Regions from separate parts of the Peribacillus sp. SRI_006 genome, predicted to be linked through region 2. Evidence: riboswitches for the same ligand, from Rfam matches in the RefSeq annotation. Region 2 holds a riboswitch; each other region holds the start of a gene.

What was found. Region 2 has a riboswitch for preQ1 ahead of AC2YHV_RS04520 (QueT transporter family protein). Riboswitches for the same ligand answer to the same signal wherever they lie in the genome.
Positions count from the first base shown of each region.
Region 1: linked by a shared signal. The riboswitch ahead of queC (7-cyano-7-deazaguanine synthase QueC) and the one ahead of AC2YHV_RS04520 (QueT transporter family protein) in region 2 are both predicted to bind preQ1.
Region 3: linked by a shared signal. The riboswitch ahead of AC2YHV_RS06665 (VUT family protein) and the one ahead of AC2YHV_RS04520 (QueT transporter family protein) in region 2 are both predicted to bind preQ1.

Region 1 covers NZ_JBYCZT010000004.1:129,803-143,164, forward strand. Annotated here, with positions in the region: gene AC2YHV_RS06685 (DUF4260 domain-containing protein) at 1-17, shown strand, start outside; gene queE (7-carboxy-7-deazaguanine synthase QueE) at 62-790, opposite strand; gene queD (6-carboxytetrahydropterin synthase QueD) at 783-1,253, opposite strand; gene queC (7-cyano-7-deazaguanine synthase QueC) at 1,253-1,918, opposite strand; PreQ1 riboswitch class I at 1,974-2,016, opposite strand; gene AC2YHV_RS06705 (hypothetical protein) at 2,648-2,863, shown strand; gene AC2YHV_RS06710 (hypothetical protein) at 3,335-3,478, opposite strand; gene pgsB (poly-gamma-glutamate synthase PgsB) at 3,647-4,828, shown strand; gene pgsC (poly-gamma-glutamate biosynthesis protein PgsC) at 4,844-5,293, shown strand; gene AC2YHV_RS06725 (CapA family protein) at 5,304-6,587, shown strand; gene AC2YHV_RS06730 (gamma-glutamyltransferase family protein) at 6,662-8,245, shown strand; gene AC2YHV_RS06735 (CapE family protein) at 8,315-8,464, shown strand; gene AC2YHV_RS06740 (poly-gamma-glutamate hydrolase family protein) at 8,776-9,405, shown strand; gene AC2YHV_RS06745 (C40 family peptidase) at 9,411-10,613, opposite strand; gene AC2YHV_RS06750 (hypothetical protein) at 11,430-11,603, opposite strand; gene AC2YHV_RS06755 (methyl-accepting chemotaxis protein) at 11,638-12,087, opposite strand; gene AC2YHV_RS06760 (hypothetical protein) at 12,536-12,733, opposite strand; gene AC2YHV_RS06765 (MFS transporter) at 12,833-13,362, opposite strand, start outside.
Region 2 covers NZ_JBYCZT010000003.1:49,129-62,490, reverse strand. Annotated here, with positions in the region: gene AC2YHV_RS04560 (M28 family peptidase) at 35-1,438, opposite strand; gene AC2YHV_RS04555 (iron-containing alcohol dehydrogenase) at 1,710-2,858, shown strand; gene AC2YHV_RS04550 (sensor histidine kinase) at 2,871-4,484, shown strand; gene AC2YHV_RS04545 (sigma-54-dependent transcriptional regulator) at 4,489-5,916, shown strand; gene adhP (alcohol dehydrogenase AdhP) at 5,959-6,972, opposite strand; gene AC2YHV_RS04535 (DUF3892 domain-containing protein) at 7,249-7,548, shown strand; gene AC2YHV_RS04530 (CBS domain-containing protein) at 7,634-8,446, opposite strand; gene AC2YHV_RS04525 (YbaK/EbsC family protein) at 8,552-9,073, opposite strand; PreQ1 riboswitch class I at 9,246-9,290, shown strand; gene AC2YHV_RS04520 (QueT transporter family protein) at 9,297-9,782, shown strand; gene AC2YHV_RS04515 (TVP38/TMEM64 family protein) at 9,906-10,562, shown strand; gene AC2YHV_RS04510 (PAS domain-containing sensor histidine kinase) at 10,679-12,304, shown strand; gene AC2YHV_RS04505 (cadherin-like beta sandwich domain-containing protein) at 12,369-13,362, opposite strand, start outside.
Region 3 covers NZ_JBYCZT010000004.1:124,115-129,666, reverse strand. Annotated here, with positions in the region: gene AC2YHV_RS06685 (DUF4260 domain-containing protein) at 1-195, opposite strand, end outside; gene AC2YHV_RS06680 (TetR/AcrR family transcriptional regulator) at 247-816, opposite strand; gene AC2YHV_RS06675 (SRPBCC family protein) at 992-1,432, opposite strand; gene AC2YHV_RS06670 (SRPBCC family protein) at 1,476-1,970, opposite strand; PreQ1 riboswitch class I at 2,192-2,234, shown strand; gene AC2YHV_RS06665 (VUT family protein) at 2,285-2,827, shown strand; gene AC2YHV_RS06660 (hypothetical protein) at 2,849-2,995, shown strand; gene AC2YHV_RS06655 (hypothetical protein) at 3,196-3,477, shown strand; gene AC2YHV_RS06650 (PadR family transcriptional regulator) at 3,463-3,783, opposite strand; gene AC2YHV_RS06645 (alpha/beta hydrolase) at 4,094-4,840, shown strand; gene AC2YHV_RS06640 (DUF421 domain-containing protein) at 4,943-5,552, opposite strand, start outside.

The DNA.
Region 1 (13,362 bases), on a different contig from region 2:
ACATGCAAAGGTTGTAACAAGCTTAAAAGGCAGTGTGATTAAACATCACACTGCCTTTACTTTACACACCCCGCTTGTTACCCCATATATAGGTATGCAGCTGGGGCAGGACTTTCACATCATTCAATTCATCATCCGCTATCACTTTATCAATTAACTCTTCGTACTTCTTCAATAGGCCGCTGATCAATTGACGATCATCCGCCGTCCTGCTGTCGTCATTGCCGACCTGCAGATAAAAAGGAATATCCGGGTAACGCCCATGTACATGTTTGGCATATTGATAATCTTCCTCGTTAAAGACGACGATCTTCAATGAAACATGGTTTTCTGGGTTTCGATTGGCAAGATTCGAGATGATTTGGTCAAGCACGGTAAAGTCCGTGTCCATTCCAGAGCTCGGCGGCTTAGGTGAGATAGTCAGTTCATCAATATCGAGAAACCAATCCTGCCATCGGCTCCCTTGTGTTTCGACCCCTATTTTCATTTTATTTTCGTGTAAGATCGCTATCAAGCCGTTTAGGTTTTTCAGCAGGGCCGGGTTTCCCCCAGATATCGTCACGAAGGAAAAACCGGAACCCCCAATTCGCTTCAGCTCATCCCATATTTCATCGGCAGTCATCTGAACAGTATCTTCCTTACCTGTGCCATCCCAAGTAAAAGCGGAATCACACCAGGAACATGAATAATCGCAGCCGGCCGTCCGAACGAACATGGTTTTTTGACCAATGACCATTCCCTCTCCTTGGATGGTCGGCCCGAAGATTTCCATTACCGGGAGTTTACTCACTTTCCATCCACTCCCGTCTGGCTTCGGCATAGCTTGTCGGCGTTTCGTAAAGTCGAACAAATTCGACTCTAGCACCCTCATATTCTTTTAATGAAAGGGCTTCGGCCATTTTTTCATAAATCCAGACAACCATATTTTCAGCTGTTGTATTCATGAGCGGCAGGGTTTCATTCAAATAACGATGATCCAGGTGGATTTCGATTTCATTTTTCCAGATATCCTTGATGTCCCCAAAATCTATCATCAACCCGCGTGAATCCGTATACCCGCTCAATCCGAAAATGACTTTATACGTGTGGCCATGAAGGTTCTTGCATTTCCCTTCATAGTCATGCAGGTGGTGCGCCGCGTCAAAGGTGAATTCCTTACTTACGAGAACCCTCTTGTTTGTATACTTCAATTGGCTGCGCTGAATATCTTCATCTATTTTTTGGAGTTTATCCACTATCTTAAAACCATACATCATGAAAGCACCTTCCGTCTGCTTACATAGTCATCCAGCCCTTTTTTCCGCAGATTGCATGCCGGACAATCTCCACAGCCATCGGAGATGATTCCGTTATAGCAAGTCAGGGTCTTTTCGCGGACAAAGTCGAACGCGCCAAGCTGGTCAGCAAGCTCCCATGTTTCCTCTTTATTAAGCCACATTAGCGGCGTATCAATCACGAATGACTGGTCCATCGATAAGTTCAAGGTCACATTCAACGATTTAATGAATACATCGCGGCAGTCAGGATATCCGCTGAAATCCGTTTCACAGACTCCTGTGACAATATGTTTAGCGCCAATCTGACTCGCCAGCACTCCGGCAAACGAAAGGAACAGCAAATTCCTCCCTGGCACGAACGTCGACGGCAGCTCCCCTTCTTCTCCGTCCGCCACTGCGATATCACTTCTTGTCAATGCATTCGGTGCCAGTTGGTTCAGCAGCGACATGTCAAGGATATGGTGGTTCACGCCCAATTCCTTGGCAATGTTTTGAGCGCATTCGATTTCCAAGCTATGCCGCTGATTATAATCGAACGTCACCGCTTCCACTTCCTCAAATCTCTCCAATGCCCAAAACAGGCACGTCGTACTGTCCTGCCCTCCGCTAAACACAACCACTGCCTTTTCTTTCTTCTTCATTTCTATAAAACTCCTTTTTACGGAAAAAAACAGCACCCTAAGAATAGAGCACTGTTTCTCCTTAGTTTTTTTGAGAGGGTAGCTAGAACCTCTTCCGCCTTAACGCGGAATATTATATTTTTCCAAGTCAATAGTAACTTGAAAATGATAAGAAATCAAGATGTTTATGTAAAGTGAACATTAGACCTGATGGCAAATTTGGTTAACTTTTCATTACTTAAAAATCACATTAAAAATCCGATAAAAAAGAGTGAATAAAATATCGATAAAGGGGTCCAATAATTTGAAAAGCATTAAAGCCCGTATGCGGGAAATTGCTTTTTTCCCTCCCACATATGGGAAGTTTCATTTTCATAAATTCGGGGAATATATAACTATACACAATAATGAACCATTAAAAAAGCAAATCTATCAAAAGCGGCTGGAAGTGAATATTTTCCTTTGTTTTCAGAATATTTAGTGTATAATGAATATAAGGAATATTTTAACTCAAATAATCATTGCTTCCAATACCCGCTTTCTGCAAATCCCGACATTCCCTTTCAATACCATGCACGGTCACTTACTCAGCAAGGATTCATTACATGCTTTTTCTCGAATCAAACCATTCACAACTTTATTCACACAAAAACATAATTTCCACTCCAAAATTGCAAAAAAAGGTTAAACTTCACCAACGATATGTTACTATTAAACTAAGACCTTTTAACCCCATAAGGAGGAATTCATATGAAACGTTTTTTCAAATTCATCGCAGATTTTAACGAAAGAAAAGCATTGCAACGGGAAACCGAAGAATTCTTTCGCAAAGAATACGAAAATTATATGAAGATGAATCCTGACAATCAACGTAAAAAAAGGAGATTAGCTCCTAGATTTTATGTGATTGATGGCGGTAAAAAGGACTCCACCCTTGAGATTTCTGAGAGAAAGAAATCAAGTTAACCTGGATTCCTTCCATTATCAGCTACCCATGCTGTAACTCAAGACCCACAAAAGGTAAATCTATCCATGATTTATGGAGGTCCGTGACCATTCCATTCATTTACAATATATAAGCCGAAAGCCCAGATATGCTTCTGGGCTTTTTTTATTTTTCATTCTTATATAAACACTATATCTATAGAAGAAACTAGGTATTTTTTAAAAGAAATGGGTTAACTTTAGTTCATTTCATTTTTTAGGTAAAAGGTCAATTATAGACCCATGGGTATTCCCGAGGAAAATACTAAAAAAAAGAGATGTGTTCTTTTACTCATCTTTGGCCATATTCAAAAGAGTTCAACTAATTGAGTCGTTAGATGCAAAATTTCACATTGAATGACAAATGCATAAAAATTATAACGTTTATGTCAAACAATGGGTATAAACAATTAACAAACTGTAATAAACCTCACTTTTTTAAAAAAATATTATTCAAATATAGCCATTATGAATTAGGTTCAAATGCTCATAAAACCATGTTGATTCTGACTGAAATGGGGCTTTATTAAACTTTCCATAATTTAGTGTAAATGAAACCTCGATTCCCTCGATTTCCAGCCATATCTTTGTACTCATAAAATAATTCATCCCATTAGATACTATTACACACTAATATACATATATTTGAAAAAGCTGTTGATAACTATATTACGATAGAATAATTGGCTCTTGCCTATTAAGTTTAAAATCATGTAGTGTGTATTCAGTAATTCAAATATTTGAAAAAAAGAGAGGTTAAAAAAAATGGCACCAATATTTATTTGTGCGATCTTTTTGCTTGGCTATGGCATTTTTGAACAAAAACGCCATCAGAAGCGTCTCGACTCCATCCCGGTACGTGTGAATGTGAATGGGATTCGAGGGAAATCGACTGTAACGCGTCTAATTACAGGTGTGATCCAGGAAGCAAAATACAAAACAGTAGGTAAAACAACCGGAACATCAGCAAGAATGATCTATTGGTTTACCGACAAGGAAAAACCGATTGTACGCCGCCCGGAAGGACCCAACATAGGAGAACAACGGCGTGTAGTTAAAGAAGTTGCCGACTTAGGCACGGAAGCACTGGTTTGTGAGTGCATGGCCGTACAGCCTGACTATCAACTAATCTTCCAAAACAAAATGATCCAGGCAAACATCGGGGTCATCGTGAATGTATTGGAAGACCATATGGATGTCATGGGACCGACTATGGATGAGGTTGCTGAAGCCTTCACTGCTACCATTCCCCATAATGGTCACTTAATAACCATTGAAAGTGAATATTTGGACTTTTTCAAACAAATCGCCAAAGAACGCAACACAAAAGTGATCGTTGCAGATAATTCAAGAATTTCCGAGGATTTCTTACGCGAATTCGACTATATGGTATTTCCAGATAACGCATCACTGGCCTTGGCCGTTGCGGAAGCTTTGGGAATTGATGAAAAAACGGCTTTCCGCGGCATGCTGAATGCACATCCAGATCCAGGGGCCATGCGGATCACCAAATTCGGAGATCGCATCCAACCAACTTTCTTTGTCAATGGCTTTGCTGCAAACGACGCGGCATCGACGCTGAACATATGGGAACGTGTCAATACGTTCGGATACAGCACAGAACCTCCTATCGTCATCATGAACTGCCGTGCAGACCGTGTGGACCGTACCGAGCAGTTTGCTAGAGATGTATTGCCGTACATAAAATCCGAAATCGTCATTGCCATTGGTGAAACTACATCACCAATCACGAAGGTATTCGAGCAAGGTAAATTGGATACTAAAGAATATTGGGATTTAGAAAACTGGTCAACTGAAGAAATCGTGGCCCGTCTCCGCCCATTGATGAAAAATCGCATCGTCTACGGTGTCGGGAATATTCACGGTGCAGCGGAACCATTAATTGAAGCATTCATGAAATCTAAAACAAAGCAAAAAGCAAGTTAAGTAGGAGGAACCTTAATGTTTGGATCGGATTTATATGTAGCCCTAGTACTGGGAGTAACGCTTAGCCTTATATTTTCAGAAAAGACGGGTGTCGTACCCGCAGGACTTATCGTGCCAGGTTATTTGGCATTAGTATTTGATCAATGGGAAATCATGCTGACCATTTTGATCATTAGTGTCGTAACTTATTTAATCGTCACCCACGGCCTTTCAAGATGGGTGATTTTATATGGAAGAAGAAAATTCGCCGCCATGATGGTGACCGGGATTTGCTTGAAACTCCTATTGGACTTAGTCTACCCCGTCATGCCCTTTGAAATATTCGAGTTTCGGGGAATCGGTATAATCGTACCTGGATTGATAGCGAATACCATACAAAGACAAGGAATGCCATTGACACTTGGCAGCACGCTTTTATTATCCGGCATAACATTCGGTTTAATGAACGTGTACTACCTATTCTGAGGTGCAAAAAATGAAACGGACTTTAAATGCAAAAGAAAAAACACTTATCTTTATTAAACGCACGAAGAAAAAGAATCTTAAATACACTGGAATCATACTACCTATATTACTAATCGCTTTAGTCATTACCACTTGGATGGGACGGGCTGAGGAAGTGAAAACAGTCGCAACAAAATCCGATCAACCATTGACGATGACAATGGTCGGTGATGTGATGATGGGACGTTATGTTGAAGAAGTGACGGAAAAGCACGGGTATGAATACCTCTTCCGGTATATGAAACCCTATTTTGCCAATTCGGATTATGTCAGTGGGAATTATGAACATACCGCTTTAAAAGAAGAAGTATCTAACTACAAGGGAGCCGATACGCCCATCCGGTTAAACTCCAATACTAGCGGTGTGGCGGCCGTTAAAGATGCTGGCTTCTCTGTGGTGTCATTGGCAAATAACCATATGATGGACTATGAAGAACAAGGACTCCTTGACACGATTGATGAATTCAAAAGTGCGGATATGCACTATGTCGGTGTTGGATCGAACACTGCGGAAGCAAAAAACAGCATCGACTATGCGGATGTTAATGGCGTTCGTGTCGCAACACTTGGCTTCACAGACGTTTACGGTAAGGATGCCGTATCAAAAAGTAATAAAGCCGGACTATTGAACTCCAATCCCGATTTATTATTTGAAATGATCGGCAAAGCAAGGGATGCCAAGCAAGGCAACGCAGACTTGGTTGTGGTGAATATGCACTGGGGACAAGAGTATTCAACATCAACAACCGATCGACAAAAAGACTTGGCTAAAGCTATCATCGATGCGGGCGCTGACATCATCATCGGCCATCACCCCCACGTGCTTCAATCGTTCGATGTTTATAAAGATGGTATCATTTTCTATAGTCTAGGAAATTTCATATTCGATCAAGGCTGGACACGCACAAAGGATTCAGCCATGGTTCAATACCATTTAGCGAATGACGGAAAAGCTACAATCGATGTCGTACCGCTGCAAATTGAAGAAGCAACACCAAGGCCAGCTACCTCTTCCGTTGACAAATCACGTGTTTACCGACAGTTGACGAAGGAAACGAGTGAAAAAGTCCAGTGGTCTAAAAAAGAGGATCGCATCGAGATTACCTTGGATCACAAGAAGGTAATCGATCATAAGGCACAGCGTGAACAAGAGGAAAAGGCAGCAATGGAAAAGAAAGCTGCACTAGAGAAAAAAGCAGCACAAGAGAAAAAGGCCGTACAAGCTAAACAACCGGGAATACAACCCATTCAGTAAGGAACGCTTTATCACTACTATTTGAAGAATGAAGACACACAACTTAGAATCTCAACGAAAAGGGGGAACAACCGATGATTAACCGTATGACGGGAAAAGTGCTCATATCCCTAAGCTTGCTCATATATATTGCTGGATGTTCGAAGACACCCCCTATTTCTGACACGAATGATCCGATAAAGAGTAAAACGGAACAATCATACGGGGTCAGTTCTTCAAATCCAATCGCAATAGATGTCGGGATGGATATATTGGAAAACGGCGGAAATGCGGCTGATGCCGCCATTGCGGTATCGTATGTATTAGGTGTAGTCGAACCTTATGGATCTGGCGTGGGCGGCGGCGGCGGTATGCTGATTGCCCCGGAATCCGGCGAACCCGAATTTATCGATTATCGTGAATCCTCTCCAGAAGACCCAAGTTCAAGACACGATACAGGGATTCCTGGCTTAGTGGCCGGCATGCAGGTCATCAGTGATAAGTATGGGAGCGTACCAATGGCAGACCTTCTTCAGCCGGCTATAGATTTGGCTGAAGAAGGATTTGAAGTCAACGAATCGTTATCATCACGCTTAGAAGCGGCTCAGCCAAGGATATCTTCCGATGCGACTTCACTTTTTTATCCTGATGGTGATGCCATTGAACCAGGCAAAACCCTTGTCCAGGAAAGACTTGCTGAAACACTGAAGGAGATCCAGCATGAAGGTCCTGATGGTTTTTATAAAGGCGAAATTGCGCGGGATATTAAAAGGGAATCAGATATCGACTTGATGGATTTAAAGCGCTATGAGGTGAAAGAACGGAAACCGGTCCAAGGAACATTTGCCGGTTATGATGTTTTTACCGCACCTCCGCCCTTTTCAGGAATTACCGTTCTTGAAATGTTAAAGCTAGCCGAGGAAATGAACCTAGGTGATTCTTCAAGCAAATCAGCTTATATGAAAGTCTTGGCGGGCATTACGGATACTGCTTATCAAGATCGGGCCGTCAATGTTGGAGATGGAATAAGTCACTCCAAGGCGGAAAAATTGCTCTCCCCCATTCACTTGGATAGTCTTAAAAATAAGATCAAAAGTGAAAAATGGGAAGATAAAGAATCGAATGGTTCCGAAGAACATGAAAGTACGACACACTTTGTGGTAATGGACAAAAACGGCACTGTCGTTTCCACAACGAATACGCTCAGTAACTTTTTCGGATCTGGGGATTATACAAATGGATTTTTCCTTAACGATCAACTGAAAAATTTCAGGTCCGGCTTGAACTCACAAAAGGCATATAAACGGTCAAGAACTTTCACCGCTCCGACCATTCTCAAGAAACCTGGGCGGGAATCGATCGGGATCGGCTCACCAGGCGGTGATAGGATTCCGCAAGTATTGATGCAGGTTCTTTATTCTTATACAGAAAGTGAAGGCTCATTGCAGGATATCGTCGATCGTAATCGGTTCGTCTTTGATGGAAAGAAGATTTATACAGAATCCAGGCATTCGGATGAAACTGTATCCGACTTGGAAGATTCCGGATACGAAGTCATTCAGAAGATTTCCCCCATGTATTACGGCGGGGTTCAAGGACTCGTTAAAAACGAGAAAAATGGACAAATATCCGGAGCTGGAGATAAAAGAAGAAACGGAAGCTGGAAAGCTCAGCAATAAACAGGCAATCCAGCCCCTCCTTTTCTAAATATCATATAAATTTTAGCGTTGTATAAGGGGATTTTGAATATGAATATCGTAAAAAAAATAACAAGCTGGGTAATACCTGTCCTTCTTGTAGCAGCCCTGCTTGTGACAATGAATACGTTTAAACGGACAGAAACATTAACACCCGACGAGCAAAAGAAAATAGAACTATATACGACAGTCGAAAAATGAAAAAGCTGGGGCATCCCCGCTTTTTTTATTTTGGCTGTTTTCACATACTTTGTTGCTATTTACCAAGTAGTGAGGTGTGGTTGATTTCCCCTCCAGATGCTCGCTTTCCTTGGTGCGGGCGGTGAGCCTCCTCGGCGTAAACGCCTGTGGGGTCTCACCTGTCCCGCCGCTCCCGCAGGAGTCTCGCACTTCCGCTCCAATCAACCTTAGATAGTTTCGTTTTAAAAACAACAATCTTTACGAAAAGAGCCTTTATTTTTGCAGTCAATGGGTATGGAAGATTAGATACATTACAGATACGGAGGATTACCATGATTGAAAATAGCTATAGCGATTTTTTTGAATTGCAGGAAAATGAACAAGAATACCTTGATTACCGCATCATCGTTCATCACAGGAATCCTGATATTGCAGTTCTAGCCATCCATGGCGGGAATATCGAACCAGGTACGAGTGAAGTTGCAGCCGCACTTGGAGAGAGACTTGGTGCAAGCACCTACCTATTCGAAGGCCTAAAGCCAAGGGGCAACCAGGTCCTCCATATACCATCCCGCTTATTCAATGAACCGAGCGGCGTTTCAATGGCAGCGAACGCTCAGACCACCCTTTCGATCCATGGCCACTACGACGTACATAATGGGCTGGTTTACATTGGCGGAAGGAACGAACCATATAAGAACCTTATTCAGCAATGCCTCAACGAAGCTGGATTTCAAACTGAAAATGCACCGCAGCACCTTTCAGGCATGAATGGAAACAACATCACCAACACATCCAAAACGGGCGCAGGCGTACAATTGGAACTTTCCACAAAGCTCAGAAAAAGCTTTTTCAAAGGTGATGACTTTACCAGTAAGAACAGGGTCAATCACTGTAATCTTCTTAAACGGTTCGTTACTGCCATTGAAAAAGCCACTCTTGAATATAAACAGGTTGAATGACCTTCTTAGTCGATGAGGCTTTCGGCTTGACCGAAGCTTTCGAATTTCTCGGCAAAATAACCTGACGAAAGGTTGGAGATATGAACGCCGGTGTTTTCCGTTGAATTGAGAAAACGGCCATCACCCAGATAAATTCCTACATGGGTCACACCCACCCTTGTTCCCGTGTCCCTAAAAAATACTAAATCCCCGGCCTTCGGATTATCGATTTTGGGCACCAATGAAAAGTAATCCTCTGCCGAATCTCGTTTTACAGAAAGGCCCTGCTCCTTCATGACCCAATAAATGAAGCCGCTGCAATCCATTCCGGTCATTGGATCTTCTCCCCCGAAAACATAGGTGAATCCGCGTAACGTGTATGCATACTTGATGACATCATATGCTTTATCATATGATGCCTCCTGGTTTACATAAAACGGAAATAGCGGGTTGCTGTATAGTTGAAGGTACTGCCCCTGCATCAACTCATCGGTATTTAAAGCGTTGCGGCTTTTGATTGCACTCATGGAAATGCTGTAACGCTCCGATATACTATTAAGCGTTTCTCCCATTTGGACGATATGCTCTCCTTTAGGCGTGTATGTTTTGTAAGCCACTTGGTATTTTGCAAAGTAATCTTCTGTGGTGGATCTCACCTGAACCGTTTCTGCACCATATCCAGAATTGACAAATTGGTTTTCGCCGACATAAATACCCGCAGTCACGACTTTTAAGCTGTCTTTTTCCAGAAAGAATATTATATCCCCAGTTTTCGGAGTGGCTGTATCCATCCCTTGCTTATAAAAACCATCTACTGTCAAACGGTCGACCGGCACATTTTGCCGGGAAAGCACCCAATGGATCAATCCGCTCGAATCGAACCCTTTTTCAGGCTTCTCCTCTCCAGCTGTCTTTTTAAACCCTATGAAAGATCTCGCATATTTCGCAATTTTTTTCCCTCTCTCCGACCATTGATAGATGGAAGGGGTATACTCCGTTTGAATGATCGTCAACTTTTGGCCCGCAAATAACTTATCATCCGGTAAACCATTCGTCTTCATCAATTGCTCTGCCGATATATCATATGTCTTGGCAATCGATTCCACCGTTTCGCCAGAGCTTACAGTATGCACAGGATCTGCAGCCTCGGCCTTTAAACCAGGTAAGAAAGTGAAACTAACCATGAATACCAATGTCAGTATCATCCAGCTTATTTTTCCATTAAACATTTTAACCTTCCTTTATACGCTAAAATATTTTTATATTTATGATGTTCAAGTAAATCCATATGAACCTTCTATCCTATCATCCACTTAATCAGATGAGCCTTAATGTCTACGGCAATTATATTATCGGTAAAATAAATGAAACTTTCAGCCTTCTTTCCCTAAAAACAAACAGTCAGATTCAATTGAACACCATAAAAGCAAACCTTTATTCCTATACCTCATCGATAAAAGTTGGAAATCGAAGAATTCCTAAAGGATTTTGTTTATCTTGGCAGTATGGATAAAGGTAGATTAGAGAAATCCCGGTCATGATAAAGTCGTTTTATATACGGCTTGCCCTATTTATGATGAGGATGACGATATAGGAGTGAACACTTTGATAAAAATGGAAGATATAGTTTTGGAGGGGAAACGTATTTGAGGTTTTGCATGATAACAAACGGAAATTGATAATGAAGGCGACGGGTTTTTGATCAGGAACCCAAAATCCATTGGTATCACCCATCATCTAGCAGAAGTAAATAAAGGGAAAGCTAAATGGCATTTCCCTCTCTTTACTATGAATCTATCGCATATAAATTTGTGCAAGCTTTTAATATCCGTGCCGACTTGTCCGATTCCTATATATTATTCCCCTTTGTAAAAAAAGCATGGACACTTGACCCGATCCTCTAAATTGTACTTTTGTACTTTCATTGAATATGTTCACCATAAAGAGATGTCCCAGCGATTCACCTCTTTAGAATGATGTAATGGCAATCTAACAAAAAAGGAAACCACTGTAATGGCCTCCCATTTTGCAACACTTGTTATTCCCTACTTCTCTATCTGGAATTCCCCTAACGTCTGCTCCAAATCATTTATTAACTGTGTAAGCTGCTGTGTATATTGAGCAAGTTCATTGGAAGAAGCAGCTTGCTCCTGTATCGAATTGGATATTTTCCCTACGGAATCTTCCAGCTCTTTCATGGCTTCACTTACCGTGCTCACGGCATTTTTCTGATCCTTGCTGATTTGGTTCGTTTCATTGGTCGTTTTTTAGCAATTCCTCTGTATCTGACAGAATGCTTTGGATGATTCCTTGAATGTTTTTTGTAGCTTCTTTTGAACCATCAGCCAAGCTCCTTACTTCATTCGCCACGACAGCAAAATCTTTGCCGGACTCACCTGCCCTTGCAGCTTCTAAAGATGCATTCAAAGATAATAAATTGGTTTGTTCCGATATTTTCGATATGGCATTCGTGACCTGAAAAACAATGCCCATTGTAAAATGTGAAACGTTGCCTCCAGACACTCGCTTTACAAGGGCCGGGACCCCACTAGTGCATGCTGTGAAGGCTTGGCAGGCAGTCGGCGGTAAGGGAGCGATTTCCGAAAAGGGGTATGTGTAATGATTTCCACTCCAGGCACTCGCTTTCCGCGGGCGGTCCGTGAGCCTCCTCGGCGCTCGCCTGCGGGGTCTTCCCTTGGCCACGGTTTCCCGCAGGAGTCTCGTACCTTACGTTCCAATCACTGGAACTTCTTTTTTAAGAAACATTGTAGGGAAACTGGCTCTTCTTCTCCAATTCGTCTACAGTCCGGCGTTCCATCAATTTTTCGGAAAAGGAAGTTTCGAATTGCTCTCGCCCGAACCAAGATTTTAAAAGTAAACTAGTTTATTAAACTAGTTTATTCTTCATGTTTCTTTACTATAATCCTTAATCGATTGAAGAAATCTGCGACACTCCTGCCGAATAACTGGCTAGACGAGACACCGCATACGCTTGCGTCGAGGAGGCTTGGCAGACTGTCGGCGGTAAGGGAGCGGATTTCTGAAATCAACTGGAGCATTTTTTAAATAAAAAACTAGACCGACATTAGAATATCTCGGTCTAGTGAATTCGAAGCTGATTCTTTTCATGAAGGAAAGGTGATAACTCATTTTACTTTTTACCCGTCTTGGTGAATTGCTGACCAATTGCACCTATTATTAAAATGATGATCGAAATGAGACTGTAGTCCTTAAAAAAGGTCGTAAATGAAATTTCCAGAAATAAGAACGCCATCGTAATCAATCGTCCTATAAGCAGAATCATTCCGATAACTACCATCCAATTAAATAAATTTCCCAAAAAACCCATCTTTTCCTCCTTTATGACTTTCATGTATCATCTTTCTACAAGAATAAATATCCGGCATGCGGAAAAACCCTTCAGCCTGACATGTCGTTCCTTTCCCCATTACTCGGAGGCATCTTTTGGGATGGGTTTACCGGCTTCGATCAACACTTTGCTGCCCAGTAGGAAAAAACCTTGAATGAACAGCAATATACCCGTTCCTATAAGGAGCCATTCTATTTTAATGAGGTCGGATATCGGTCCGAATACAAGCATTCCCAGGGGCATCATGGAAGTCGAGATCATTCCTAAAACACCAAATACCCTCCCAAGAAGATCACCCTCGATCTTCTCCTGTAACAAGACCATGGACGGCGTATTAAAAATGGGCATCGCCAATCCCACTACCCCCATGATGATCAAGTAGATCCAAAAAACGGGGATGATTCCAAGAGCGAAAGTACAGGCACCAATTATAAGGCTTGCAAGTGTCATAGTATGGATCTTGTTTTTAAAGCCTCCCCAGGAAGCCATGAAAATACCGCCTAGCATCATACCGATGGCAAAGGTGATTTCTATCGCAGTCAACCGCCATACATCATTCCCGAAAGAGCGTGTGACCTGAAGCGGTGTTAGGAATGCAACTGGTGCGG
Region 2 (13,362 bases):
GGGTGCAGGCTGCACCCTCTGAATATTTACTGCATTATTTGAATTCCTTTTCGCCAAATAAATGCGGAACTTTCACTTTTTTCCCTTTTTTATGATTGAAATCAGGTTTTTTAGCCTCGATTTTTGCTTGGTCATAGACAGCTGTGCCGACAATTTCAGCAACATCTTGAAGCTTTTCTTTTGAGATTTTATCAATGGTATCATCAGGAGTATGATACCAAGGTTCTGATGGACTGTGGATGAATAAAGCAGCGGGTATTCCAGCCTCAGCAAATGACACATGGTCACTTCTCCCGCCTTGTCCATATGGAGTCGGCTCACCATTCAGTCTTGTACTTGATGCCTGGGCCAGCTCGGTTACAAGGTTCATTTCTCCATCATTAGTCAAAATGACCAAATCTCCGGCATCCCTGCTTCCCACCATATCCAGATTGAAATTGGCAATGGTCCGCTTGATTTCATCATCAGGGAGATTGCTCACATAATGCTGCGAACCCAACAATCCATTTTCCTCTGCCCCAAAGGTGACGAAGCGAATTTCCGTATCTGTAGGAAGATTCTTCAGAACACGAGCAAGTTCAAGGGTGACGGATGTTCCAGATGCATCATCATTCGCTCCGGGTGCCCCCGCGACGGAATCATGATGTCCGGTAATATAAATGATATCGCTCTTTTTTGCTTTATTGTTCTTTGTTGCTTTTTTCGTTGCCACTACATTATAAGAGGTTTTTTCTTCTGAATGGGCTCCTTCAATTTTTAATGATGCTGTCAATTTGACTTCATCATTAAATTTTTCCAAAAGGGCTTCTCCATCCTTTTTGGTGATCGTGACGGATGGAATATACTTGTCATTATCCTCTCCGAGTGTCCCGTTTAATTCCCCATCTGCATTATTGAATAGGATGACTCCCGTTGCCCCTTTTTCCGCTGCATTCAATACTTTCTCTGCAAAAGTGAGGTTCCCTCTTTGTATAAGGGCAATCTTCCCTGCAACATCGGTTTCCTCAAGCTCTTCTTTTGTTCCTAAACCGGCATATACCACTTCACCGGATAGGTCCCCATTAACTGAATAGGTTAAATGGTTTGCTTGTATTTCCCCATCGAATCCGGCAACGGACAGCTCGACCAAATTTGGGTCTGTATAAGATAAAAAATTGAACTCTTCAATATCGGCTTTATAGCCATAAGATTGGAATTGCTTTTTGATGAATTGGACGGCTTTATACTCAGAATCCGTACCGGCCACCCGAGGTGTTTGTGAGAGGTATTCAATATTCTTGTAGATTTTATCGGCATCGATTCTTTTAATGACATGCTTGTCCGTGGATGGCGCTGATAGCACCGGCGATGAATGTGGCGCTGATAATGCGGTGGTTGTCCCGGCTGTCCCGAGTGTCAATACTGTGATTAATGTTAACGACAGAAATTGTTTTTTCATGGAATGCCTCCCAGTTTAATAGTTTCTACCACGATTTTACAATATATAGAAATTACTAACTAGGTAGGTTTATCCCTATTCATGCATGTCTAAAGTACCGAAATTACAAATACAAGAAATTACCAAGCTATTTGACCTGCATCAAAAGACCTTATCCATTCGATATTTTGTCATATTATATAAAAATACCTGTAATCCAAACAGGATTTTCGCACTTTTTCGGGAAAATAATACAGAAGATATTGAATTTTTACAGGGAGAAGGCGCAAAGATGTCGATAACTAAATTCGTGATGCCGGAAGTGATTTTCGGTAAAGGCTCGATTGAACAAGCTGGCGAGGCCTGCTTGCGGCTAGGTGCCAAAAAGGCGCTGATCGTAAGCGACTCCGGGGTGGCCAATGCTGGCTGGTTGGATAAAGTCATTGAATCCTGCCAAGATGCAGGCCTTGCTTTTGCTACCTTCATTGAAATGACAACCAATCCGAAGGACAGGGAGATCGAAGCCGGCTGTTTGACATTTAAAGAACAAGAATGTGATGCCATCATCGGTTTGGGCGGAGGCAGTGCTTTGGATGTTGCCAAAGGGGTAGCCCTTTTAGTAACGAATGGCGGCATCATCAGTGATTATGAAGGTGTTGATAAAGTCCACTCTCCCCTCCCTCCCATGGTGATGATCATGACCACTGCAGGATCGGGTTCGGAAGTATCCCAGTTTTCGGTGATCGTCGATTCATTCCGCGAGAAAAAAATGACGATCATTTCAAAATCACTCGTCCCCGATATTGCAATAGTCGATCCTGCTACCTTAACCACCTTGGGACCGGATTTGACCGCAGCTACCGGAATGGATGTGTTAACCCACGCCATTGAAGCCTATGTTTCAATCGCTGCGACACCTTTGACCGATGTACAAGCTAAAAACGCACTTTCGATCGTTTCCCGCCACTTACGCCCCTCTGTTGCATCCAGGCATAATGAGGAAGCAAAAAAAGCGATGGCGATGGCGAGCCTGCAGGCTGGACTGGCTTTTTCGAATGCCATTTTGGGAGCTGCTCATGCCATTTCACATGCCATAGGCGGCAAGTACCTCCTTCCGCATGGTGAAATCAATGCGATACTCCTTCCCCATGTCATGGATTTCAATCGAATTGCCTCACCAAGGCGATTCAGCGAGATTGCAAACATCATGGGCATCGATACACGGGCATTGACGGAGCAGCAAGCAGGAATGGCTGCCATTCACTTCGTAAGGGAATTATCCCGGGATATAGGGGCTCCCAAGAGTTTAAGTGATGTCGGCATTACGAAAGAAATGATAGATCCCATAGGGATGACCGCTCTTGAGGATGCCTGCATGATCACAAACCCCCGTGATATGTCATTAGAACAGATTAATCAGCTGCTTCTTACAGCCCTATAAGAGGTGAAAAGCATGAACAAACATGAATTGATAGATTTAATGACAGGCATTAAATCTTCAAAAAAAACGTATTACACGGAACTTAAGAAAACCGTGGATCAGCTGAAGAAGAAGAATATGCAGCTTGAAATCATGAATGACATCACAAAAAATATGAATATGGAAATCGACATCCAAGAGATTCTCCGAAATGTTATTGAAAAACTTAAGCAGCTCATTACCTTCGATGACAGTCATTTTGTCATATTGTATGAGGAAGAACCTGCCCTGCTTCACATCTGCCCTAATGGTCACTGCGATCTTGAAATGGATCCCAAAAACCTGTTACACCCTTTTCAGGAATTCTCATCGGCCTTGAAAGAAAAGCAGCCGATTCAGGTGGAAGTTAACCAGTTACCGGACTTCCCAGAAAAGGATCGTCTATTATCCCTTGAGATCGAATCACTTCTATTAGTCCCTTTATACGGAAAAAGTAAAAAAATCGGAATTTGGACTTTCGGCAGGAAGAAAAAGAAAACATGGCAGGAAGATGAACTCGAATTTCTTGAGCAACTATCCAATCAGCTTGCGTTAACTTTGGAGAATGCCCAGCTTTATAAGGAAGTTCTTCATTCCAAACAGGAGTGGGAGGATACATTCAAGGCAGTTGAAGATATGATCATCGTCTTCGATCACAAAGGAACGGTCTATCAATCCAATGATTCAGCCAGGGGCTTTTCCAACTTGGTTCCTTTAATTGAAAAATCACAAAATCTGATTCAAGATACCTTTTCATTTAATAAGCCAGGGTTTCAGGAAATACTCCTTCAGCATGATACCATCTTGGAAATGCATGCTTACCCGATTCAGAATAAGGAGCATCAAGTATATGGGGTCATTGCTTATTATAAAAATGTCACCGAAAGAAGACAGATGGAAGTCCAGCTATTACATGCTGGTAAACTTGGGGCGATTGGTGAAATGGCAGCTGGGATTGCCCATGAGTTGAACAGCCCATTAACGGCCATTCTTGGTAACTCGCAAATTTTATTACGGAAAACCCCACAGGACAATCCGGATTATATGCTATTGGACGACATTAAGATTTGCGGGGACCGATGCAGGCAAATCGTGAAAAGCCTGCTTACCTTTTCTAGGCAGGATGAGTATAGGTTCCACTATTACTCTATTAACGAAGCCATTCACCAGGTTCTGAACCTATTGAAGTTCCAACTTGGGAAGAAGCAAATCTCCCTCCATCTTAGCCTTCAGGAAGACCTTCCTTTCATAAAGGGCAGCCAGCCGCAGATCGAACAGATCATCATCAACTTGCTATTGAATGCCAAGGACTCATTGGATGAGTCTGCGCAAACGGAAAAATCGATTTCGATCGCTACCTATTCAGAAAACCAGTTCATGGTGGTTCAGGTGACTGATAACGGAACGGGGATTGAACAAGAACGCCTTCCCTTCATATTCCATCCCTTTCATACGACTAAAGACCGTGAAAAGGGAACAGGTTTGGGGCTGTCTGTAAGCCTTGGCATCGCCAAGGACCATGGCGGAAAGATCGACGTTTTGAGCACACCAGGACATGGAAGCACTTTTTTTCTGAGGCTTCCTATACAAGGAGAGGAAAGGGGATGATAAGGTGATTCATTTACTTGTGGTAGACGATGAGAAAGAGGTTGGGACTTTTCTATCCCGCCTTTTTACGATGAAAGGTTACCTCGTACAAGTTGTGAATAGCGGGAAGGAGTTTCATGAAATCGACTGGAATCAGCAGCGTTTTGATGTCGCAATGATAGATTTGAAGCTTCCGGATTGCGATGGACTTTCCCTCCTGCAGCATCTAAAACGACTTCAGCCGCGTTGCAAGGTACTGATCATGACCGGATACAGCACCGTCAAGACCGCTGTTGATGCCATGAAACTCGGCGCGAGTGATTACATGGAAAAACCCTTCGTGGATATTGAAGTACTGGAAAGGCAGATTGACAACCTATTGAATGAAAATGAAGCTTTGAACCAGCATTTCATCCATAAGCTTGCCGAGGATTCAGGACTCATTGTCGGTGAAAGTCCTTTAATGAAGAATTTGATTGAAACGGCCTTCAAGGTTGCCCAAAAATCCGTCAATGTATTAATCGAAGGAGAAACCGGAAGCGGGAAAGAAGTGCTTTCACGCTTCATCCACATAGCCAGCCCCCGAAACCATGAACCTTTTATCGGCATCAATTGCGGAGCGATCTCTGAATCCCTGCTTGAAAGCGAATTATTCGGTCATGAAAAGGGCGCTTTCACCGGAGCGACCCAGCTGCGAAAGGGTTTTTTCGAAATTGCTGGGAACGGGACGCTTTTCCTTGATGAAGTTGCGGATGCAAGTCCGGCCATTCAAGTCAAATTGCTTCGGGTTTTGGAAACGCGGGAATTCATGCGGGTTGGCAGCAGCGTGACATTACGGACGAACGCCCGGTTAGTGGCGGCCTCCAATGAAAACCTGCAAAAGGCAGTGGACAAGAATAAATTTCGGGAAGACCTATTTTACCGACTGAACGTCGTGACTCTGGATATCCCGCCATTAAGGAGCCGAAAAGAGGATATTCCGTTGCTTGTCCGACACTTGGTTGAGAGAAATGGTCATGGAGATATCTCATTTTCCAATGAAGCCATTGAAAAATTACAGCAATACAACTGGCCAGGCAACATACGCGAACTATCTAATGTGGTCTTGCGCACGCTAACTCTTGCAGACAATAAGTCAGTAATAACCGCCAATGATATCTCACTATCCAACAGCCAGATCACACCTGACAAAAATGTGTCACCTGAGATACAGTCAACAGAAAACCTTCTTGAAGAGTGGCGAAAAAGGCTGGTGGCTGATTTTAATGAGAAGGATGAACTGATGCTTGAAGAAATCCTTACGGAAATCAAACAGCTTCAATCAACAATTGGAAAGGAGCTCGCCATGCAGGCACTGCAAAAAACCTACGGCAACCGGAATGAAGCTGCCAAACGCTTGCAAATATCCATAAGGAAATTGAGCTATATATTAAATGAGAAGAGCCAGACATAATAAAAAGGAGGATGCCCCGTTCCAGGGCTTCCTCCTCTGTTCCTATTCTAGCGTCAAAACGATGCGGCCGTTGATTTCTCCGTTTTCCATCATTGAAAACACGTCATTGATTTCATCAAGCTTTCTTGTTTCAATATTCGTTCTGACTTTACCCTCAGCCGCAAATTGAACAGCTTCCTGTAAATCTTTTCTCGTCCCGACGATGGACCCTTTTACAGTCACCCCATTTAACACTGTATCAAAAATCGGGATTGGAAGTTCATCATTCGGCAATCCGACTACGACAAGTGTGCCGCCTCTCTTGACTGAACTGTAAGCCTGTTCGAATGCTTTTTTCGTAACCGCCACAGAAATGGATGCCTGCACGCCGCCAACCTTATCCTTAATGGCCTGTACAGGATCGGTCTTAAGCCCATTAACCGTGTAATCCGCCCCAAGTTCCGTTGCCAGATCAAGCTTATCATCTTGAATATCGACAGCAATGACATTAAAGCCCATCGCTTTTGCGTATTGCAGGGCAACATGTCCCAATCCGCCAATTCCATAAATCGCTACCCAATCGCCAGGTTTTGCTTCTGATACCTTAAGCGCCTTATAAGTCGTTACACCTGCACAGAAAATCGGTGATACCTCCGCAAAGTCAAGCCCTTCAGGAACCTTCACCACATACTTGGCTGGTGCTTTACAATACTCCGCATACCCGCCGTCCACGGAATAGCCTGCATTCAATTGATCCAGGCAAAGCGTTTCCCTGCCGGTCAGACAATATTCACAATCGCCGCAGGCCGAATAAAGCCAAGGGATCCCAACACGGTCACCCACTTTCAAGGAAGTTACGCCTTCCGCCACCTTTTCTATAATGCCCACACCCTCATGTCCCGGGATAAGCGGAAGCTTGGGTTTTACCGGCCAATCACCATGTGCAGCATGTAAATCGGTATGACACACGCCACAGGCTTTAATTTTCACTAATATCTCACCATATTCCAATTCCGGAATCGGTACTTCCTTAATCTCAAGTTTTTGGTTAAATTCATTGACGACCGCCGCTTTCATTGTCTTGACCTGTTGTTTTGCATTTACAGTGCTTGCCCCTTGTTTTACATTCATGATTACTATTCCTCCCTTAATCTAGTGAATATTATTTCTTGCTACTACTTATACAAGATGCAAGTGCCATGCCACTGCAAAAAGGCCAAGACGACAGCATTCACAAAAAAAAGTGCCGAAAGATCGGCCCATTTGGACGAATTAACGGCTCAAGTTGGACGAAATCCGGTTTGTATATTGCAGGAAAAATGGTTCACCCTATAATTAGGAGGTGCCTAAAACATGGACAAATTTGAAGAAGCCTATGAGTCATATAAACAGCAGGGAACACCGCAAGCAAACCAAAGTGATTCAGCAGCAGGAAAAGAAGAAATCATCGCCGTAAGGAAAAATGAAGAGGACAATATTATCGCCATCAAAACGAACTCCGGCCGCGAACTCGACTACCCCTCAGCCCTTGCGGAAGCCAAAGCTGGCAACCTGGCCAACGTTGACGTCTTTCATAAATATGGACGTGACATATTACGGAGTGAGCCCGATGGGATAAAAGAAAATAACCTGGATCAACTGCCGGAGTTTTGAATTTTTCGGGGAGACTGCCTGATACGGGCAGTTTTTTTCTATCTGGATGCGCAAAAAAAAAAGAACCAGCATGATTTGCCGGATCTTATTTTTCATAAGGATAGGATTCAGAGATTTCGAGCAGTCGGCCGCAGGACTCGACAACCTCGATGATTTCCATCCATGACATGTCCAGACCCAGTTCATTAGCATGGGAAATCTTATCCCGTAATTTTCGGATGGCATTCGCATCCTTCTTCCCTTTACTTTTCGAAGGGATTTGGAAGAAGTGCCTCAATTCTTTATCTTTATGTATAATATCGAATTTATCACTGATTTGCAGGCACTCTATTATATTGATATCCTCATTTTTATCGATTCTCCTTTTATATAATTCGGTTGCCTTTTCTAAACGGTCTTCGCTGATCATTGGATACCAGCTGCCATCGCCGAATCTATCAAGGATGATATCGCTCATCCTCATTTCCAATAAGGTAATATATCCAAATATCAGCATCCTGATCGGAGGCTTTTGGAGGTCGGCATGGGTAATCAACATTTTAATTGAATTATTCTCTAATACGAACACCCTTGTCTTATTCTTAAAAATATGGAGAAGCTGGATCAAAGGGGTTGAATTCGAAACCATTTCCCTTGGTGAGAAGTTTCTCATATATTCAGAAATACTTCCCTCACCTAGTTCTTGCCTTTCTATATATCCGATGATTTCCCCTTGATCTTGGACTGCCAATATATCAAAATTCTTTTTTTTCATTGCTTTCTGGATATCCAGCGCCAGATCGTTTTTATGGCAAAACTCAAGTTCCTGGGCAATGCTCTTAACCGTTATATTTTCTTCATAAAGAGTTTTAAGACTCAGATAGCTGCTATTGCTTTTTCTTTCGCTTCCATTTAACATCTTTCAACCTCCGATCAGGAACACTTTCTGCCCGTTTTCCGCTTTAATAATAGAAATGAATGCGGCCCCAAATAAAGTTCACTTTAGTGGACTCCATCCCATTCATCAAATGCCATCAACTGCATTTCCTGCTGCCGTTTCCACATTCCCCTTTTCTTCCCACCCCTTACAAACATCCACCCAATCCTTGGCACCTGAATATTCAAATAATTCAGCGAGTGTAAGTTCTATTGCAGAGTTGGAACTGCCGCAAGCCGGAAACAATGACTCGAAGCGCTTCATCGATACATCAAGAAAAACAGCTAAATCGTTTGCCAGGCCAAACGGGCAAACGCCTCCGATTGCATGGCCGGTCTGTGCAAGCACTTCATCAGGTGAAAGCATTCGTGCCTTGAAACCGAACGTCTGACGAAATTTCTTATTATCCACTTTCGCGTCCCCTGCGGCAACGACCAAAATCGCGTGTTCACCTTCCCCTTTAAAGGAAAGGGTCTTGGCAATCCGCGCTGGGATAACACCGATGGTTTCCGCTGCCTCAATCACCGTGGCACTAGATGTTTCGAACTCCTTTACGTCGCCTTCCCGATTCCATTGTTTAAAATGGCTTTTGACACTTTCGATCGACATATTAATATTCACTCCTTTTTATGTACATATTGAAATAATATCATCCTTCATTGCAATAATTCAAAATCCAATTGTGCTGCTTCATCTGATTGGAAACCTATAAATTAAAACCATTCTTTACAAATTGACGAAACAAGCTTACATGGGCTACTATTAAACATCGGGTAAACGCCTGCACGTGGTTCGTAACCATCCCACGATAAAAAACTAGGGAGAGAGTAAAATGAATGTTCGTACACTCGTGATAAACGGGTTATTGGCTGCCTTGTATGTGGCGGTCTCATTGGTGTTTAAACCAATAGCTTTTGAGATGTTCCAATTCCGTGTACCGGAAATGTTGAATCATCTGATTGTATTCAATAAAAAGTATATCTACGGTATCGTTGGAGGAGTCTTCATATCGAATCTGCTCTTTTCGCCGATGGTGCCATATGATTTGATTTTTGGGGTGGGCCAATCCCTGCTCGCCTTATTGCTTGTCATTTATGTGTCTCGTTTCATAAAAGGCATTAAAGGACGTATGGTCGCTACGATTATCTTTTTCACGTTCACAATGTTTTTAATTGCAATTGAACTGAACCTTGCCTTTGGCTTGCCATTCTGGCTAAGCTGGATGACTACAGCTGTCGGTGAGTTCGTTGTCCTTTTGATTGGAGCGCCAATCATTTATGGAATGAACAAAAGAATTCAGTTTGAAAAGTGGCTTTAAAAGGAATCTCCGGGCCGTTAAGCCACTATAATGGAAAAGAGCTGTCTGCATGATGCGGCAGCTCTTTTTTTTCACCATTGAACTCGAAAATGATAAACTATTAGTAAGAATGGTGGTGGCCCTTTGAAAAAAGTCCTGACCATAATCGGTCTACTTGTAATCGCAATTTTTATATACTCTAATGCAGAACTGTTCACTTTGGTTTGGAAAAGTGATTTGGATTCTGTTATTGGCATATTGAAGGAAAATCTTTTGCTTACATTTATTGTGACATTCGTATTGATGTTTGTACAAAATTCTTTTACAATCATCCCCTTAATTTTGCTCCTAACCATCAACGTCACGATATTCGGATTCATATATGGCTATCTATGGAGTTGGTTTACAAGTGTTGTTGCCTCAGGATTCATTTTTTATGCAGCAAGAAACTGGTTTCAGGAGCTTCTTTTAAAGAAGATTGGTGAAAAGTGGCAAGAATCTGTAGTGGAGCATGGCTTCATGTACGTGTTTACAGGCAGGATTTTCCCGCTTATCCCCACAAGCTTAATTAACTTGGCAGCCGGAGTCAGCACCGTCACTTTCAAAGACTTTTTATTGGCGACGGCACTTGGCAACCTTATATACTTTTTCTTCCTATCACTGATTCCCTATGGACTGCTATCTGTTGAAATGAACCAATATACGCTAGCTGCTCTTGCACTCCTCTTCTTACTATTCTTCATGATCTATAAGCGTGCAAAAAAGAAGAAGAAACTAACCCTCTTCAGAAAAAACAGGTGACCACATTGGCCCCTGTTTTTTTATTTAGAGATTCTGCATATATTTTTTTCCGATAGTTTGTTAAAATGTGTATGTATTTTTACCTTTGAAATGTCTTAAAAACAGGGAGAATCTCCATGTCCAAACGCTCCATCTTAGCAATATATATCCTATCCGGGATTCTTACATTAGTCGTATTCGACTATTTTTTAACTACAAATATCCATAATAAAGAGGTCTTCATTCAACTCCAAAGGGCGGAAGGCATTGTTTTCCTTTTATCAATAGGCTTAATTCTATATCTTTATTTAGCTAAAAAGGAAGAATTCAAACGATTAAAAGAGGCGGAACAACGTCGGCGTACACTCATCAATTCAATGGTGGATTTCGTTAATTTCAAGGATGGGGATGGCCGATGGCTTGAATCCAATACCTTCGGGCTGCAATTATTTCAATTGGAGCATGTAGATTATAAGGGAAAAAGAGACAGTGAGCTCGCAGAATACACCGAATTTTATAAAGAATCGTTGATCTACTGTGAAATTTCCGATGAAGAAACGTGGGTAAAGGGGGAAATTACTAGGTGCGAGGAAATCATCCCTCTTCCCGATGGCAATCACAAGACCTTTGATACGATTAAAGTTCCCCTGTTCAATGAAGATGGTTCACGTAAAGGCTTAGTCGTCATTGGCAGGGATATATCTGAAAGAGTTGTCGCGGAGAATCAATTATTTGATAGCGAACAACGCTATAAATCATTGTTTGAGCACAACCCTTATCCGATGCTGATGCTTGATTTAAATGGAATGATCACGACCGTGAATCCAAGGTTTGAAACGGTAACAGGCTTTCAACAGGAAGAAATACATGGCGCTTCATTCATTAATTTGAATTTTTCAGCAGAAGACGCGGAATTGATACGTACCTCATGCCAATATGTCATGGAAAACCAAAAGGGGATCAAAAAAGGGAAAGATATAGAATTCCTGACGAAGTACGGGAAGTCCATCTTACTTTCTTGTACGTTTGTCCCGATGATGGTTGGCGAGGATTTAGTCGGAATCATTACTTATGCTAAAGAAGTCACTCAAATTCGAGAAACCGAAGCACGCTTAAGAAGAACCGAAAAATTATCGATAGTCGGCGAACTTGCCGCAAGTGTAGCCCACGAGGTACGAAATCCGCTGACTTCTTTAAAAGGTTTCGTCCAACTGCTTAAAAAGAGCGACCATCCCTTTGAACAATACTACACGATCATGTTAAGTGAATTGGACCGGATCAATCTTATTGTAAGCGAGTTACTCGTTCTGGCAAAACCACAGGAACTTCCATTCAGCAAACATCAAATCATCGACCTGATGAATGATGTCAAAACCTTGTTGAAACCAGAGGCGGACTCGTACCCCACCAAAATATCAATATCTGTCAAAAATGAAATACCGCTTCTATTATGTGAGGGAAATCAATTAAAACAAGTTTTCATAAACATGCTCAAGAATTCCATGGAGGCATCCGCCGACCACATTTGGATTGATTTTGAACGAATGAACAATAACCTTTCTATCACCATCAAAGATAACGGTAGCGGAATAGAAAAAAACCGCATAAAACATCTTGGAGAGCCTTTCTATTCTTCAAAAGAAAAAGGAACCGGATTAGGACTGACAGTCAGTTGCCGAATCATTGAGGCGCATCGGGGAAAGGTCCGGTTTAACAGTGAACTGAACCAAGGAACCGAGGTCCAAATCATTTTGCCCATATAAATATGAACTTCGAGGACAAGCCTGAACCTTGTCCTTTTTTTGCAGGATTCAAAACCATCCTATTTTACCAGAGAGTGAAGAATTCCTTTATATTCCCAAAGAATGAAACTGTCTCAACAGGTTGTTTCCCATTAGTCTGGCCTCCTGGATCATTGGATGTTTCGCTCTCCGTCGTACCAGCTGTACTCGTTTGCGCTGCCTCAACTTCCACCTCTTTTGTTTTGACATCATCCACGGTTTCTTCCTCATCCATTTCAACATCCATGTCCTTTTCGAAAACAAGGACGTAAGTACGACGCTCCCCATCCTTTGAAACGGTAACGGAAATGGCCGTTTTTGCTTTATCCTTGATCTTCACTTTTGCACTGCTCGCACCGTCATATTCAATCGTTGCTCCGCTGGCATTTGTCGTTGCATTCAATTCGACTGAAGAAATATCATTATCCACCTCTATATGATAGGTATGCTCATTAGATTCAAAAGATTTGTTCCATACGCCGGATGATACCGTCAGGCTGTTCAACACTGGTCCATTATTGCCTTCCTCGCCTAAAGAATCTGCGGACGTTACTTTCTCAATAGAATCCATTTTCACTTTTTGTGCTGAAATACTTTCAATTTGCTGTGCATTCGTTACTTCACTGACACCACTGCTTGGCTTTTGATTATTGGAGGATTCCGCTGATGTTAAAGATGTTTTACTCCCCTTATCCGAGGATTCTGCTGATGATAAAGAAGATTTATTCCCCTTACCCGTGGAAGGTTGGGCTTTACTCGTTCCTGTTGAGGGGGCCTTTTGAACTTCATCCTCTTTTGGAGCAGCTTTCGATTCCGTTTCCTTTGCTGCGGCTGCAGCCCGTGTAATCGTGAGTGTATATGTTTTTTCATCACCATTTTCCGCTGTAACGGTTATCTTCACCGTTGTCTTACCGACTGGAAGGGTAACCTTTACACCTGCACTGGTTGCATCCTTTCCATTTACCTTTACAATTGCCTTACTGTCACTCAATGTCGGAGTTACCGTAACCGACTGGACTTCATTTTCAACTGAAGCATGA
Region 3 (5,552 bases), on a different contig from region 2:
GGACACGATATAAGTATGGAATGCGTTATAAACCTTTGCTCCAATCCGGTCATTGATTAGATAGGCCAGCATGGAAACATCAGGGGACAAAATCAACAAAAGGAAAATCCACCAGCTGAATTTATATAACGAATAGATGTAAATCACCGCTAAAAGGACCATAAGTCCTTCAATATGAAGGAATCTCTTCACCATTTCATAACCTCCAAAGTTTAATTGACCATTGGTCAATGATGTTCGAAAAAATTATATGATGTTCTTGGTGATATTTTTTACATGAAAATAGGCTAAACCTTTTACATCTAGATAAGATAGTTCAGAATTAATGTAAAAAGTTATGAATCCGTGAAGAGAAAGAAAAATCGACCAAATGGATGCAGGATTCAGTTTGTTGTCCGTTAGATCCGTCAAGGACTGGATTAGCTTTTCGTATGTTTTATTAGAATCGAATTGGAGTAACTGCTGAATTTCTTTTTCCTTCGATAAAAACATGATGGAATAATGATTCTGTTGGGTTAAACCGAACTCCAAGAAGCACAATAAAATCTTTTCCATTTTTACGGAAGGGTCATTTTCTGACAGGATGATATCATCGATTGAAGAATTTAAAACGGAAAAATCCGTTTTCACCAAACTATAAAATATTTCCGCCTTGTTTTTAAAATGATAATAAATGGCTCCATGACTGCAATCCAATGATTTAGCCAATTGCCTCATCGAGACATTCGAATACCCTAACGCTGCAAAAAGGTTTCTAGCTTCATTCAACACCATGTCCCTGGATAATTCTTGACCTGCCGATTTCCTTGGCGACATTTTATCACCTCCTTATTAATTGACCACTGGTTAATTAGGATGATAGCTCACGGATTTTTAAATGTCAATTATTAGGTTGAACTATAAAGTACTGTTTTTAAGTGGAACTTTGCCATTTGTTTCACCAGTGTTGCAAAGGATAAACCCCCAGTTTATTGAGGGTTTATGCAATTTATTAAAAAACTAATGATGCTCTCAAAGTAGTGACGCCATTTTCTAAATAACCCTTTAAACAGGTTAATGTATATACCCAACCTTCTTTTTGTCCGATCATTTTGTTTATTATTTCAGGGTCATCTTCACTCAATCCTGATTCGTTCACTTCAATGATCGTACTCGTTTTATCCAACTCTTTTAGTGTAATGGCAACAATCGTTTCTTGATCATTCCCGCCCCATGCAAACACGATTTTCTTATTTTCCTCTACTTCCAATACATGAATGACCACTTCAGCATCGTATTCGTTGTATCTCAATGTAGGCGTCCGGCCTTTTTCCCATCTTTCCGAACTCGATGAGAACCAGAAATTCCCGATTTTTTCAGGATTCACTATGGCTTCAAACACTTCATTCGTTGGCTTGACGATCTTGAATTTCGTGATTATTTGAGTATCCATAACTAACCCAACTCTCTTTCAAGGGTGTTTTTATAGTCTCCGTTTAACTATCCCAGTCTACTGATATGGGCGGCAGGGTCCGTCCAGTTTCAAGCAAGCTCTTCAGGTTACTTAAAAGGGCTGGCCATCCATTATTCAAGCCTTCAAAGGTATTGTCATCATAGACGAAATCTGTCTCCAATAGCTCCTCATGCCTAAGAGTTAACTTCACAGTCGAATCGTCCATTTTCTGTAATTCAAAAGTGACCCGTGTAGGCTGCTCACGAGGTGTTTCGTCTCCTGCCATGATCCATGTAAACGAGAGCAGGTGCAACGGCTCGCATTTAAGTACATGCCCATGATCAGTAATCCGCCCATCATCCAGCAAATATTGAACGGCCGACCCTTCTTGCCAGTCAGACTGTACTTGTAATCCGAAGTGGTATTTCTCCGTGACTTCACCACTCGTCAAGGCTTCCCAAAGCTTCTCTGGTGTGGTTGCGATATAAATAGGATAGACAAACGTAGTTTTTTTCATCATTCTTTTTCTCCTCGCCAAATAAAGTACATGACTCTATCTTTGATTTTCGGCTTTTGTATACAGCCGGTCAAGCAGTTTTATGCGACAGAAATCGGCAAAAGGGGGAAACAGGGACATTGAAATAAATGGCTAAATCAATCGGTAACCGCGAAAACATACTAAAATCGACGGTATGGAAACTTCTTGATTTCCAACCGCTTTCAAGCTACGATGAATAAGGAAAATGATAATCCGCCCGGGCGGAAGAGGTTCTAGCTACCCTCTCAAAAAAACTAAGGAGAACAGGGCTCTTTCTTAGGGTGCTGTTTTTTCTGTATAAGGAGAATCAAGAAATGTTAAGAATTTTATTGTATTTAGTATCCATCATCACGGCGAATGTGGTTACAGCAGCTTTTGCGCCATTACATTTTGGCATGTTCATCATCCCGATGGGGACATTGCTCATCGGGGGAACCTTCATCTTCCGAGATCTGGTCCAGAATAAATTCGGCCGCGTAAAGACCTATATATGCATCGTCACTGCACTTATTTTATCTGCATGTGTATCATTTTTATTAGGAGATACGTTACTGATTGTGTTTGCTTCCGCTTTATCCTTCGTGGTCGCAGAAACAGCGGATACGGAAATTTATACCCGTTTAAAGCTCCCGATGAGTTGGAGGGTGTTTTACAGCGGGATCGTTGGAGGATTTTTCGATTCGGTGATATTTGTCGTGATTGGCCTAAGTCCTCTGGGTGCCAATATATTGCCATGGGAAGCGGTACCCGCTGCGGTCATCGGCCAAATCATCGTTAAAACGATCATTCAGTCCATTGGTGCCATATTGTTGGGACGAATCAACGTAGAACTGGAGAAACGTGTAGTCTCCAGTTAATTGCTAGGAGGGATGCACTTGATGGATGGAACCAAAAAAGAAGAAGAAAAATGCTATTGCCTCGAGGCCTTTCGTGAAAAATATGGCCCGCATGTACAAGGGGAATGCATGAAGCTCTCCTGCGCCAATTATCGCAAGCATAAAGGAATAGACAAAAAAAGGACCTGATTAGGTCCTTTTTTGCGTGATTGAAGTGACTCACGAGTAAACAGTGCGAATTCACGAGTAAACAGTCCAAATTCACGAGTAAAAGAGCAAAACTCACGAGTAAAAGAGCAAAACTCACGAGTAAAAGTGCAAAATTCACGAGTAAACAGTCCAAACTCACGAGTAAAAGTGCGAAACTCACGAGTAAACGTGCGAACTAAGTGTGCAGTACGAATTCACGAGTAAAAGTACGAAACTCACGAGTAAAAGAGCAAAACTCACGAGTAAACAGCGAATTCACGAGTAAAAAAGCAAAACTCACGAGTAAAAGTACGAAATTCACGAGTAAAAGTGCGAAATTCACGAGTAAACAGTCCGAATTCACGAGTAAACAGCGCAAACTAAGTGTTCCGCATGAATTCACGAGTAAAACAGCAAAAAAAGCTTCCTGGGCCGTTCCATTAAGTGCAGGAAGCTTTTTATTTGGTTTAGAATTGTTCTGAGCTTTTTCGAACTAATTTTTCCAGGAAGAAAAAGCATTCGCGTTTCCGCTCAAGTTCGGTTTGCCCATTTTCGGTGACATGATAATATTTCCTGCGGCCTGATTCGGACTCTTTCCAATGTCCTTTTATGAATTCTTTTTTTTCTAATCGTTTAAGGGCAGGGTAGAGGGTGCCTTCACTTATTTCATAGTTGCCCTTGCTCATTTGCTTCAGGATTTTCGTTATTTCATAGCCGTAAAGCTTTTTTTGCGATAGAAGTGAAAGCAAAAGGAGGTCAATGCTTCCCTTCATTAATTCTTTATCCATATAAAATCTCCTCCTTTTCATTTTTAAAGTGTAATACGTTGTACATCGTATCACAAGGTGCATTTTACTTTTCTTAAAAAAAATGGTTAAATGACGATTGCTAAATAAATTTAATCATAGTAAAATGTGCTTCGGAACGGATGAGTTGTGAAGAGTGTGGTAAGGATACTATATATATGATTTAATTGTTTTAATGAAAATACGGAATAGGATAGAAGAATCACTACTCAAGGGGTATTAATTGATTTTTTTTCGAAAATCATTTAGATTCTATTTATCAACAAGTGCAAAGAAAGAAGGTCCTAGATAGATGAAAGTGAAAGCACCTGAGTCATTCACATATATAGGTGGAAAGAGAGCAGTTCTTCTGCTTCACGGGTTTACCGGAAGTACAGGAGATATGAAGAAATTAGGGAAGTACTTAAATGATCTCGACTATACTTGCCACGGACCTCTTTATAGCGGGCACGGAGTATCAGCCGAGGAACTTGCTAAAACTGGTCCAAAGGAATGGTGGGGAGATGTAGTTAATGGCTATAATTTCCTAAAAGAAGAAGGCTATGAGGAAATTGCAGTTGTAGGAATTTCTTTAGGGGGAGTGTTCTCATTAAAAGTGGGAATTGAATTGCCTGTAAAAGGGGTAGTTTCAATGTGCGCTCCGACGCAAGGAAAAAGTATCGATCGACAAAAGAACCGCTTGCTCAATTATGCACAGGCGTATAAGAAGTTTGAGGGCAAAGATGCAGACCAAATTGCTGCAGAAGTGAAGCTGCTTGAAGAAGAGCCAATGCCTCAACTAAAAGATGTGTTGAACATTATAAATGAGACAGGTGAAAATTTAGATTTAATCACATCTCCAACTCTTGTTCTGCAAGGGCGTTTGGATGATCCCGACTATACGGAGAGTGCTACAGCGATTTTCAATGAAGTCGATACACAGCATAAACACTTGATTTGGTATGAAAAGTCTGGCCATATTATCACATTGGGCAAGGAACGTGAACAGGTGTATGAAGATGTGTATAAGTTCTTGAATACACTGAATTGGTCGGAGTAATAAGCGATATATTTGATCCCCTTTAAGTTGAACGTGTAAAAAGCTTACAGTCGTAAGTAGGCTTTACACTATACTTGAGGGGATTTTATTTTGGCTGCAAATCTATTTGTAGAAAAAGACCTTTAAGGTATCGTTATTATCAAGAGTTGCCAATAAAATATCGTTCATGTCGGCATTATATGTTATTTTGATTCTGTTTTTCAGCCATGCTTCTTCTTTACCGCCCCGGTTCAATTCTTTAGAATCAATCTTTCCCTCTTTAATAATCGTTTTAGGAAAAGTGAAGGCGAGTGTTTCCAGGTGCATATCTGCTGGGGTTACTGCTTCATATTGGGGATCTAAAAACAATGAAATGGTACCGTCCGGTTCCCATAGCGCGAGGGATACTTTTTGAATATCTTCTACTTTTTCCTTTCTTAATTCCGATAATAAAACATCGATGGAGATTCTGGCCCTTGCTAAGCTTTTATAAATGATTTGTCCATTTTCGATAAGAGGAAAGGGGTCTGAGTCAAAAAACCTTCGGAGTTTTCCCCACTTAAGGCCTGCAAACACACTAATTATATATAAAATGACAAATACACTGGTTGTTATCATTGAGCCCTTCAAACCTAACTGTTCATCAGATAAAGGGTGGGCAAGAATGTTTCCAATAATTAAAGCCATTATGAAATCAAGTAATCTTAACTGCGAAATGGACCGTTGCCCCATC